One region of the Streptomyces sp. NPDC016309 genome, then DNA from elsewhere that is predicted to be linked to it. Evidence: predicted binding sites of a transcription regulator. Region 1 holds the regulator's gene; each other region holds the start of a gene.
The links. Region 1 encodes HrcA, which represses chaperone genes, less so after heat shock. Its sites were predicted from a motif close to TTNGCACTCNGNNNNNCNGAGTGCNAA; they were not measured.
Positions count from the first base shown of each region.

Region 2: groL (chaperonin GroEL) is a predicted target of HrcA. The motif match lies at 1,847-1,873, and genes of this name have one in related genera.
Region 3: groES (co-chaperone GroES) is a predicted target of HrcA. The motif match lies at 2,071-2,097, and genes of this name have one in related genera.

Region 1 is NZ_JBIBSG010000005.1:555,208-558,479, reverse strand. It holds gene ACF068_RS16100 (nitronate monooxygenase) at 1-206, opposite strand, end outside; gene dnaJ (molecular chaperone DnaJ) at 253-1,389, opposite strand; gene hrcA (heat-inducible transcriptional repressor HrcA) at 1,390-2,406, opposite strand; gene ACF068_RS16085 (MBL fold metallo-hydrolase) at 2,574-3,272, shown strand, end outside.
Region 2 is NZ_JBIBSG010000006.1:111,053-114,324, forward strand. It holds gene thrC (threonine synthase) at 1-667, shown strand, start outside; gene ACF068_RS16800 (ubiquitin-like small modifier protein 1) at 692-970, shown strand; gene ACF068_RS16805 (cold-shock protein) at 1,382-1,588, shown strand; gene groL (chaperonin GroEL) at 2,000-3,272, shown strand, end outside.
Region 3 is NZ_JBIBSG010000001.1:800,695-803,966, forward strand. It holds gene groL (chaperonin GroEL) at 1-1,543, opposite strand, end outside; gene groES (co-chaperone GroES) at 1,663-1,971, opposite strand; gene ACF068_RS03620 (hypothetical protein) at 2,129-2,443, opposite strand; gene ACF068_RS03625 (polysaccharide deacetylase family protein) at 2,440-3,272, opposite strand, start outside.

The DNA.
Region 1 (3,272 bases):
AGGTTCACGCCGAAGGGGCGGGGGGTGAGCCCGCGGAGTTGCTTGATCTCCTGGTACATGCCGTCGGCGGTCTTGTACCCGGCGGCCAGGAACCCCAGGCCGCCCGCCCCGGACACGGCCGCGGCGAGCTCCGGACCGGAGGCGCCGCCCGCCATGGGGGCCTGCACGATCGGGTACCGGCAGAGACCGGTCAGTGCGGAGGACATGCACGCATGGTGTCACGCCCCCGCACCCGTACCGAACCCACCGGGCTCACCGCCCGTTGAACGCGTCCTTGAGCCGGGAGAACAGGCCCTGCTGGCCCGGCTGGAACTGCCCCGTCGGCCGCTCCTCGCCCCGCAGCTTCGCCAGCTCGCGCAGCAGCCGTTCCTGCTCCGGGTCGAGCTTCGACGGCGTCTGGACCTCGACGTGCACGATGAGGTCACCGCGTCCGCCGCCGCGCAGATGGGTCACTCCGCGCCCGTGCAGCGGGATGGACTGGCCCGACTGCGTCCCGGGGCGGACGTCGACCTCCTCCAGCCCGTCCAGCGTCTCCAGCGGGCACTTCGTGCCCAGCGCGGCCGCCGTCATCGGAATGGTCACCGTGCAGTGCAGGTCGTCGCCCCGCCGCTGGAAGACCGCGTGCGGCAGCTCGTGGATCTCGACGTACAGGTCACCGGCCGGACCACCGCCCGGGCCGACCTCGCCCTCGCCGGCGAGCTGGATACGGGTGCCGTTGTCCACACCGGCCGGGATCTTGACCGTGAGCGTACGGCGGGACCGGACCCGGCCGTCGCCCGCGCACTCGGGGCACGGGGTGGGGACCACCGTGCCGAAGCCCTGGCACTGGGGGCAGGGGCGGGAGGTCATGACCTGGCCCAGGAAGGACCGGGTGACCTGCGAGACCTCGCCACGGCCGCGGCACATGTCGCACGTCTGCGCCGAGGTGCCGGGCGCGGCGCCCTCACCGGAGCAGGTGGTGCAGACGACGGCCGTGTCGACCTGGATGTCCTTGGTCGTGCCGAAGGCCGCCTCGTTGAGGTCGATCTCCAGGCGGATCATCGCGTCCTGGCCGCGCCGGGTGCGCGACCGGGGGCCGCGCTGGGACGCCGTACCGAAGAAGGCGTCCATGATGTCGGAGAAGTTTCCGAAGCCGCCCGCGCCGAAGCCGCCCGCGCCCGCGCCGCCCGAGGAGGACAGCGGGTCGCCGCCGAGGTCGTAGACCTGCTTCTTCTGCGGGTCCGACAGCACCTCGTAGGCGGCGTTGATCTCCTTGAAGCGCTCCTGCGTCTTCGGATCGGGATTGACGTCCGGGTGCAGCTCGCGGGCGAGCCTGCGGAACGCCTTCTTGATCTCGTCCTGGGACGCGTCGCGGCGTACGCCGAGTACGGCGTAGTAGTCCGTGGCCACTTACGACTCCGCCAGGATCTGTCCGACGTAACGTGCCACTGCGCGTACCGCTCCCATCGTTCCGGGGTAGTCCATGCGGGTCGGTCCGACCACGCCGAGTTTGGCGACTGCCTCGTCGCCCGAACCGTAGCCGACCGCGACGACGGACGTGGAGTTGAGGCCCTCGTGGGCGTTCTCGTGCCCGATACGTACGGTCATGGCCGAGTCCTTGGCCTCGCCGAGCAGCTTGAGGAGCACCACCTGCTCCTCCAGCGCCTCCAGCACCGGCCGGATGGTCAGGGGGAAGTCGTGCCCGAAGCGGGTGAGATTGGCGGTGCCGCCGATCATCAGCCGTTCCTCGGTCTCCTCCACCAGGGTCTCCAGCAGGGTGGCCAGCACCGTGGAGACGGTCCCCCGGTCCTCCGCCTCGAAGGACTCGGGGAGGTCCTGCACCAACTGCGGCACGTCCGTGAAGCGCCGCCCGACGACGCGGCTGTTGAGCCGCGCCCGCAGGTCCGCCACGGACGTCTCGCCGAACGGCGCGGGGCAGTCGATCATGCGCTGCTCGACCCGCCCCGTGTCGGTGATCAGGACCAGCATCAGCCGGGCCGGTGCCAGCGACAGCAGCTCCACGTGACGCACGGTGGAGCGCGTCAGCGACGGGTACTGGACCACGGCGACCTGCCGGGTGAGCTGCGCGAGCAGCCGCACCGTACGGCCGACGACGTCGTCGAGGTCCACGGCGCCGTCCAGGAAGTTCTGGATGGCGCGCCGCTCCGGCGACGACAGCGGCTTGACGCCGGCGAGCCTGTCGACGAAGAGGCGGTACCCCTTGTCGGTGGGGATGCGGCCCGCGCTGGTGTGGGGCTGGGCGATGAAGCCCTCCTCCTCCAGCACCGCCATGTCGTTGCGCACGGTGGCGGGCGAGACGCCGAGGTTGTGGCGCTCCGTGAGCGCCTTGGAGCCGACGGGCTCCTCGGTGCCGACGTAGTCCTGGACGATGGCGCGCAGTACCTCGAGTCTGCGTTCGCTGAGCATCGCGCGCACCTCCAGCTGGCCGTTGTTCCGTCTGCTGCGCTGGCACTCGCCCTGCCCGAGTGCCAACCATCCCCCGGCAAGTGTACGGCGCCGGGGTACGCCCCTAGCAAGGGCGGCCGACCACGCTACCGCGCGACGGCGCTGGTGGATGCCGATAGCGTCGCGGTATGGACGTCAGTTGGGAAGACTTCGGGTGGGAGCGTCTCGCCGACGGCGTGGGCCGCAAGAGGCTGCCCGTGTGGGACGCCACCACGGCGTTGGTGGTCGGCGAGGAGGGCGCCCTGCTCTTCGACACGGGCGCGACGCTCCGTGAGGGCGCCGCGATCCGTGCCCAGGCGCAGGCGCTGATGGGCGGCCGGAGAGTGACGCACATCGCACTGAGCCATCCGCATTTCGATCATGTGCTCGGCACGGCGGCGTTCTCGGGGGCGGAGGTGTACGGCGCGGTCGGCGTCGACACCGTGCTGATCCGGGACCGGGACGGGCTGCGCTCCGACGCCGTGCGGCACGGGGTCGGCGCCACGGACGCCCTGGAGGCGGCGGACGTCCTGGTGGCCCCGCACCACCTGGTGTCCGGCGAGTGGACCCTGGAGCTGGGCGGGCGCCAGGTGCTGCTGGCCAACGTGGGCCCCGGGCACAGCGGCCACGACCTGGCGGTGCTCGTGCCCGGCTCCAGGGACGTCGTCCTGTGCGGGGACCTGGTGGAGGAGTCCGGCGACCCGCAGGCGGGCCCGGACGCCATCCCGTCGCGCTGGCCGGCCGCCCTGGACCGGCTGCTGGAGCTGGGCGGCGGGGACGCGCTGTACGTGCCGGGGCACGGGGCGGTCGTCGACGCCGCGTTCGTACGCGCCCAACGCGATGAGCTG
Region 2 (3,272 bases), on a different contig from region 1:
CGAGCTCATCGGCGACCCGCTGGGCGAGGGCTGGGGCTTCGTGAACGTGAACCTGCGGCCGTACTACGCGGAGGGTTCCAAGACCCTGGCGTACGAGATCTGCGAGCAGCTCGGGTGGGAGCTGCCGGACCAGCTCGTCATCCCGATCGCGTCCGGCTCCCAGCTCACGAAGATCGACAAGGGGCTCCGGGAGCTCGTCGAGCTCGGTCTGGTCGCGGACAAGCCGTACAGGATCTTCGGTGCGCAGGCGGAGGGCTGCTCCCCGGTGTCGGCGGCCTTCAAGGCCGGTCATGACGTCGTGCGGCCCCAGAAGCCGAACACGATCGCGAAGTCGCTGGCCATCGGCAACCCGGCGGACGGCCCGTACGTGCTGGACATCGCCCGCCGCACGGGTGGCGCGGTGGAGGACGTGAACGACGAGCAGGTCGTCGACGCGATCAAGCTGCTGGCGCGCACGGAGGGCATCTTCGCCGAGACGGCGGGCGGGGTGACCGTGGGCGTGACGAGGAAGCTGATCGAGGCGGGCGTGCTGGACCCGTCGCTCACCACGGTCGTGCTCAACACGGGCGACGGCCTGAAGACCCTCGACGCGGTGGCGCCGACCACCGGCCCGACCGCCACCATCCGCCCGAGCCTGGACGCCTTCCGCGCCGCCGGCCTGGCCTGACCGACTGAGAGGCAGCACCACGACATGAGCGTCAACGTCCGCATCCCCACCATCCTCCGTACGTACACGGGCGGCCAGGCCGAGGTCCCGGCGGAGGGCGCGACCCTCTCCGAGGTCATCGAGTCGCTGGAGAAGAACCACCCGGGCATCGCCGCGCGTGTCCTGGACGACCAGGGCAAGCTCCGCCGCTTCGTGAACGTGTACGTCAACGACGACGACGTGCGCTTCGAGGACGGTCTGGCCACCGCCACGCCCGACGGTGCCGGCGTGTCGATCATCCCGGCCGTCGCGGGCGGCTGCTGACGTACGCAGCGTGACGGACATTGCCCCCTCCGCGAGAGAAAGCGGAGGGGGCAATTCTGCATGGTTGAGCGCGGTAGAGTTGGGGAAGTCCCCGCCACCGCCTGTGCCGCACGCATATGAGAAGGTGCGCGGTCGCGACAAGATGCAGTCAATGTGAGCCCGAGAGTTGCGCCATTTGCGCGCTTTGCCCGGCCCGACTTGCCCGGGATTTTGGCTACTTCAGCCCCCTTTTCCGTTCACGCATGCTCGGATTTCTCGTCCGATTGACCTGTTGCAGACGGCAGTTGGGCAGATACATTCAGCGGCGGTCGACGCGTTCCGGCGCACGCCTCCACCTGTCAGGGGGGCGAGGTCTGACCCGGGTCCGCGAAGTGCGGTCCTGTGCAAGGGCCAGTAATAGGGGAGTTAGGCATGGCTCAGGGCACCGTCAAGTGGTTCAACGCGGAGAAGGGGTACGGCTTCATCGCGGTCGACGGTGGTGCGGATGTTTTCGTCCACTACAGCGCGATCCAGATGGACGGCTACCGCACCCTTGAAGAAGGTCAGCGGGTCGAGTTCGAGATCTCGCAGGGCCAGAAGGGTCCGCAGGCGGACATGGTCAAGCTCGCCGCCGGCTGAGAGCCGCGTCGCGATCGACCGACCATCGACTGTCGACATCGCAAGTCTCGTCAGTACCGCACGTCAAGAGCCGAGGGGCTCGCGTTCCAGGGGACGCGAGCCCCTCGGCGTTCGTCCGGGCCCGTGGCATTCGCCCGGGCCCCTCGGTGTTTCTCCGGGCCGGCCGGGACGCGCCGCGCCCCCGGGCGGAGGCCCCCGAGGGGGTTCTCTCCGCGAGAGGCGCTTGCACTCGCAGGGGTCGAGTGCTAATCATTGGCGTTAGCACTCTGAAGGTGAGAGTGACAACGAAGGACCGGGTCGGTGAGGTCCGCAGGCCGGTGGGGCAAGGAACCACCTCAGGCAGGCAGACCGTCCGTCGCGGGCGCCAGCGCGGTCCGGAGCATCCACCCCAGTCCGGGAGGACCACTTCACATGGCCAAGATCATCGCGTTCGACGAGGAGGCACGGCGCGGCCTCGAGCGCGGCATGAACCAGCTCGCCGACGCCGTCAAGGTGACCCTGGGCCCCAAGGGTCGCAACGTCGTCCTCGAGAAGAAGTGGGGCGCCCCCACGATCACCAACGATGGTGTCTCCATCGCCAAGGAGATCGAGCTCGAGGACCCGTACGAGAAGATCGGCGCCGAGCTGGTCAAGGAAGTCGCCAAGAAGACGGACGACGTCGCCGGTGACGGTACGACCACCGCGACCGTCCTCGCCCAGGCGCTCGTCCGCGAGGGTCTGCGCAACGTCGCCGCCGGCGCCAACCCGATGGCCCTGAAGCGCGGCATCGAGACCGCCGTCGAGGCCGTCTCCGGCGCGCTGCTCGAGCAGGCGAAGGATGTCGAGACCAAGGAGCAGATCGCTTCCACGGCCTCCATCTCCGCCGCCGACACCCAGATCGGCGAGCTCATCGCCGAGGCCATGGACAAGGTCGGCAAGGAAGGCGTCATCACCGTCGAGGAGTCCCAGACCTTCGGTCTGGAGCTGGAGCTCACCGAGGGTATGCGCTTCGACAAGGGCTACATCTCGGCGTACTTCGCCACCGACATGGAGCGTATGGAGGCGTCGCTCGACGACCCGTACATCCTGATCGTCAACTCGAAGATCTCCTCGGTGAAGGACCTGCTCCCGCTGCTGGAGAAGGTCATGCAGTCCGGCAAGCCGCTGCTGATCATCGCCGAGGACGTCGAGGGCGAGGCCCTGTCGACCCTGGTCGTCAACAAGATCCGCGGCACCTTCAAGTCCGTCGCCGTCAAGGCCCCGGGCTTCGGCGACCGCCGCAAGGCCATGCTGAACGACATCGCCATCCTCACCGGTGGCCAGGTCATCTCCGAGGAGGTCGGCCTCAAGCTCGAGAACGCCGGCCTGGACCTGCTGGGCCGCGCCCGCAAGGTCGTCATCACCAAGGACGAGACCACCATCGTCGACGGTGCCGGTGACAGCGACCAGGTCGCGGGCCGCGTCAACCAGATCCGTGCCGAGATCGAGAACTCGGACTCGGACTACGACCGCGAGAAGCTCCAGGAGCGTCTGGCGAAGCTGGCCGGCGGCGTGGCCGTCATCAAGGCCGGTGCCGCCACCGAGGTCGAGCTCAAGGAGCGCAAGCACCGCATCGAGGACGCGGTGCGCAACGCCAAGGCCGCCGTCGAGGAGGGCATCGTCGCCGGTGGTGGCGTGGCCCTGCTCCAGGCCTCCTCGGTCTTCG
Region 3 (3,272 bases), on a different contig from region 1:
GCAGCAGGGAGGCGATGGAGGCGGCGTTCTCCAGGGCCGAGCGGGTGACCTTGACCGGGTCGATGACGCCGGCCTTGATCAGGTCGCCGTACTCGCCGGTGGCGGCGTTGAAGCCCTGGCCCTTGTCGAGCTCGGAGACCTTGGAGGTGATGACGTAGCCCTCGAGGCCCGCGTTCTCGGCGATCCAGCGCAGCGGCTCGACGGCGGCGCGGCGGACGACCGCCACACCGGTGGCCTCGTCGCCCTCCTTGCCGAGGTTGCCGTCCAGCACCTTGACGGCGTGGACCAGCGCGGAGCCACCACCGGAGACGATGCCCTCCTCGACCGCGGCGCGGGTCGCGGAGATGGCGTCCTCCAGACGGTGCTTCTTCTCCTTCAGCTCCACCTCGGTGGCGGCGCCGACCTTGATGACGCACACGCCGCCGGCCAGCTTCGCGAGGCGCTCCTGGAGCTTCTCGCGGTCCCAGTCGGAGTCCGTGGTCTCGATCTCGGCCTTGATCTGGTTGACCCGGCCGAGCACGTCGTCGCTGTTGCCGCCGCCGTCGACGATCGTGGTGTCGTCCTTGGTGACGGTGACGCGGCGGGCGGTGCCGAGCACCTCCAGACCGGCCTGGTCGAGCTTGAGGCCGACCTCCTCGGCGATGACGGTGGCGCCGGTGAGGGCGGCCATGTCGCCGAGCATCGCCTTGCGGCGGTCGCCGAAGCCGGGGGCCTTGACCGCGACGGCGTTGAACGTGCCGCGGATCTTGTTGACGACCAGGGTCGACAGGGCCTCGCCCTCGACGTCCTCGGCGATGATCAGGAGCGGCTTGGAGGAGCCGGCCTGGATGACCTTCTCCAGCAGCGGGAGCAGGTCCGTGATCGCGGAGATCTTGCCCTGGTGGATCAGGATGTACGGGTCGTCGAGGACGGCCTCCATACGCTCCTGGTCGCTGACCATGTACGGGGACAGGTAGCCCTTGTCGAAGGCCATGCCCTCGGTGAAGTCGAGCTCCAGGCCGAAGGTGTTGGACTCCTCGACGGTGATGACACCGTCCTTGCCGACCTTGTCCATGGCCTCGGCGATGAGCTCGCCGACCTGCTGGTCCTGCGCGGAGAGCGCGGCCACCGCGGCGATGTCGGCCTTGTCGTCGATCGGACGGGCCGAAGCGAGCAGCTCGTCGGAGACGGCCTTGACCGCGGCGTCGATGCCCTTCTTCAGGGCGGCCGGGGAGGCACCCGCGGCCACGTTGCGCAGACCCTCGCGGACCAGCGCCTGGGCCAGGACGGTGGCGGTGGTGGTGCCGTCACCCGCGATGTCGTTGGTCTTGGTCGCCACCTCCTTCACCAGCTGGGCGCCGAGGTTCTCGTACGGGTCCTCGACCTCGACCTCGCGGGCGATCGTCACACCGTCGTTGGTGATGGTCGGCGCGCCGAACTTCTTGTCGATGACGACGTTGCGGCCCTTGGGACCGATCGTCACCTTGACCGTGTCGGCAAGCTTGTTGACGCCGCGCTCAAGGGCGCGACGGGCGTCCTCGTCGAACTTCAGGATCTTCGCCATGGGAGCGATTCAGCCCTCTCGGAAACTCTGGTTGACGAACCGCGCCCCTCGCCGCCCGGCAATGTGTCATCAGCGGGGGCCAGGGGCGCGGTTCACAAAAGCATTTCTGCTCGGATGAATTACTTCTCGACGATCGCGAGCACGTCGCGAGCCGAGAGGACGAGGTACTCCTCGCCGCTGTACTTCACCTCGGTGCCGCCGTACTTGCTGTACAGCACGATGTCGCCGGTCTTGACGTCGAGCGGCAGGCGCTCGCCGTTCTCGAAGCGGCCCGGGCCCACGGCCAGGACGACGCCCTCCTGGGGCTTCTCCTTGGCGGTGTCCGGGATGACCAGGCCAGAGGCGGTGGTCTGCTCGGCGTCGAGCGGCTGGACCACGATGCGGTCCTCGAGCGGCTTGATGGCAACCTTGGAGCTGGTGGTCGTCACGATCCGACCTCCCCCTTCGGAGATCTCACGGGGTTAACTGTCTGAGGTGGCGACCAGGTGGATCCGTCGTCGCGGGTGCCGGACCTGCCCGTCGCTGTGTTGGCACTCTCCGGTGGGGAGTGCCAGAGCCGAGACTATGACCGCGATTAGCACTCGGTCAAGCGGAGTGCCAATTCACCGCCCGGTCGTGGCGCCGGACGGCCCTATGGCGGCCGTCCACCGACCCGTCGCCGGCGGTGGGGCCCCGGCCGGGAGCGCCGGGCGACGGGGCCGCCACCTGCCGGGCCGCCTTGCGCCCCAGCCGCTCGATCGGGTCGACGGCCGGCGCCACGGACGGGGGCGCGCAGCCGGCCGCGGCGGCGAGGACGAGTCCCACCAGGACCGGTCGCACCAGCGGCGCCCGCCGGACCGCCGGCACCGGCCGGACGGGCGGCGACGGGAGCCCCCGCACCGGCCGGGGCGGGCGGCTCATACGTAGTCCTCCAGCCGGGCCACCGCGTACCCCTTGGCCGTGACGACGTTCATCACCTGCCGGATCATGTCCGCCATGGTGCCGTTCCAATCCCCCCTCCCCCGGAAGTGGGTGAGGATGATGTCGCCGGGGTGCAGGTCCCGGTCCCACTCGCGCCACTCCATGTGGTCGGGGAAGGCCTCGGCCGCCCACAGCGGTACGGCCCGGATGCCGCAGGACCGGGCGGCGCGCAGGGTGTCGGCGTCGTAGTTGCCGTAGGGCGGCCGGAAGAGCGGGGGCCGCTTGCCGTACCGCTTCTCGATGGTGTCCTGCTGCCCGCAGATCTCGCGCTTCTGCTCCGCGTACGACAGGGCCGGCATGTAGCGGTGGTTCAGGGTGTGGTTGTGCAGGGCCACGCCCCGCTCCTGCATCCGCTTGAAGTAGCCGTAGTCCTCCTTGACCAGGTAGTCGCTGAGGAAGGCGCTGTAGGGGATGTCGAGTTCGTCCATCATCCGCAGCAGCTCGGGGTCCTTCTCCGCGCCGTCGTCGATCGTGAGGAACACGATCCGCTCCGTGGTGGGGACGGTGGTGAAGACGGGCGGCAGGGCCGGGTCGCCGACGCCGAAGCCCTTGCGGAAGGTGATGTGCGGCTTGTCGCCGGCCGCCGGGGGCGGGGGCGCGACCAGGGGGGCCGCCCTGAGGCCCCATTTCCTGGCGGCGAGGGTACGGGCCGCCTGGGCGCGCCGGACCCGCTCGACGTAGGCGGTGAGGGCGGAGGAGGCGTCGGGGGGCCGCTGCCCGGCGGCGGGGCCCGCCCGGCCGCCCCCGGCCACGTCCGGGCCCGTCCCGG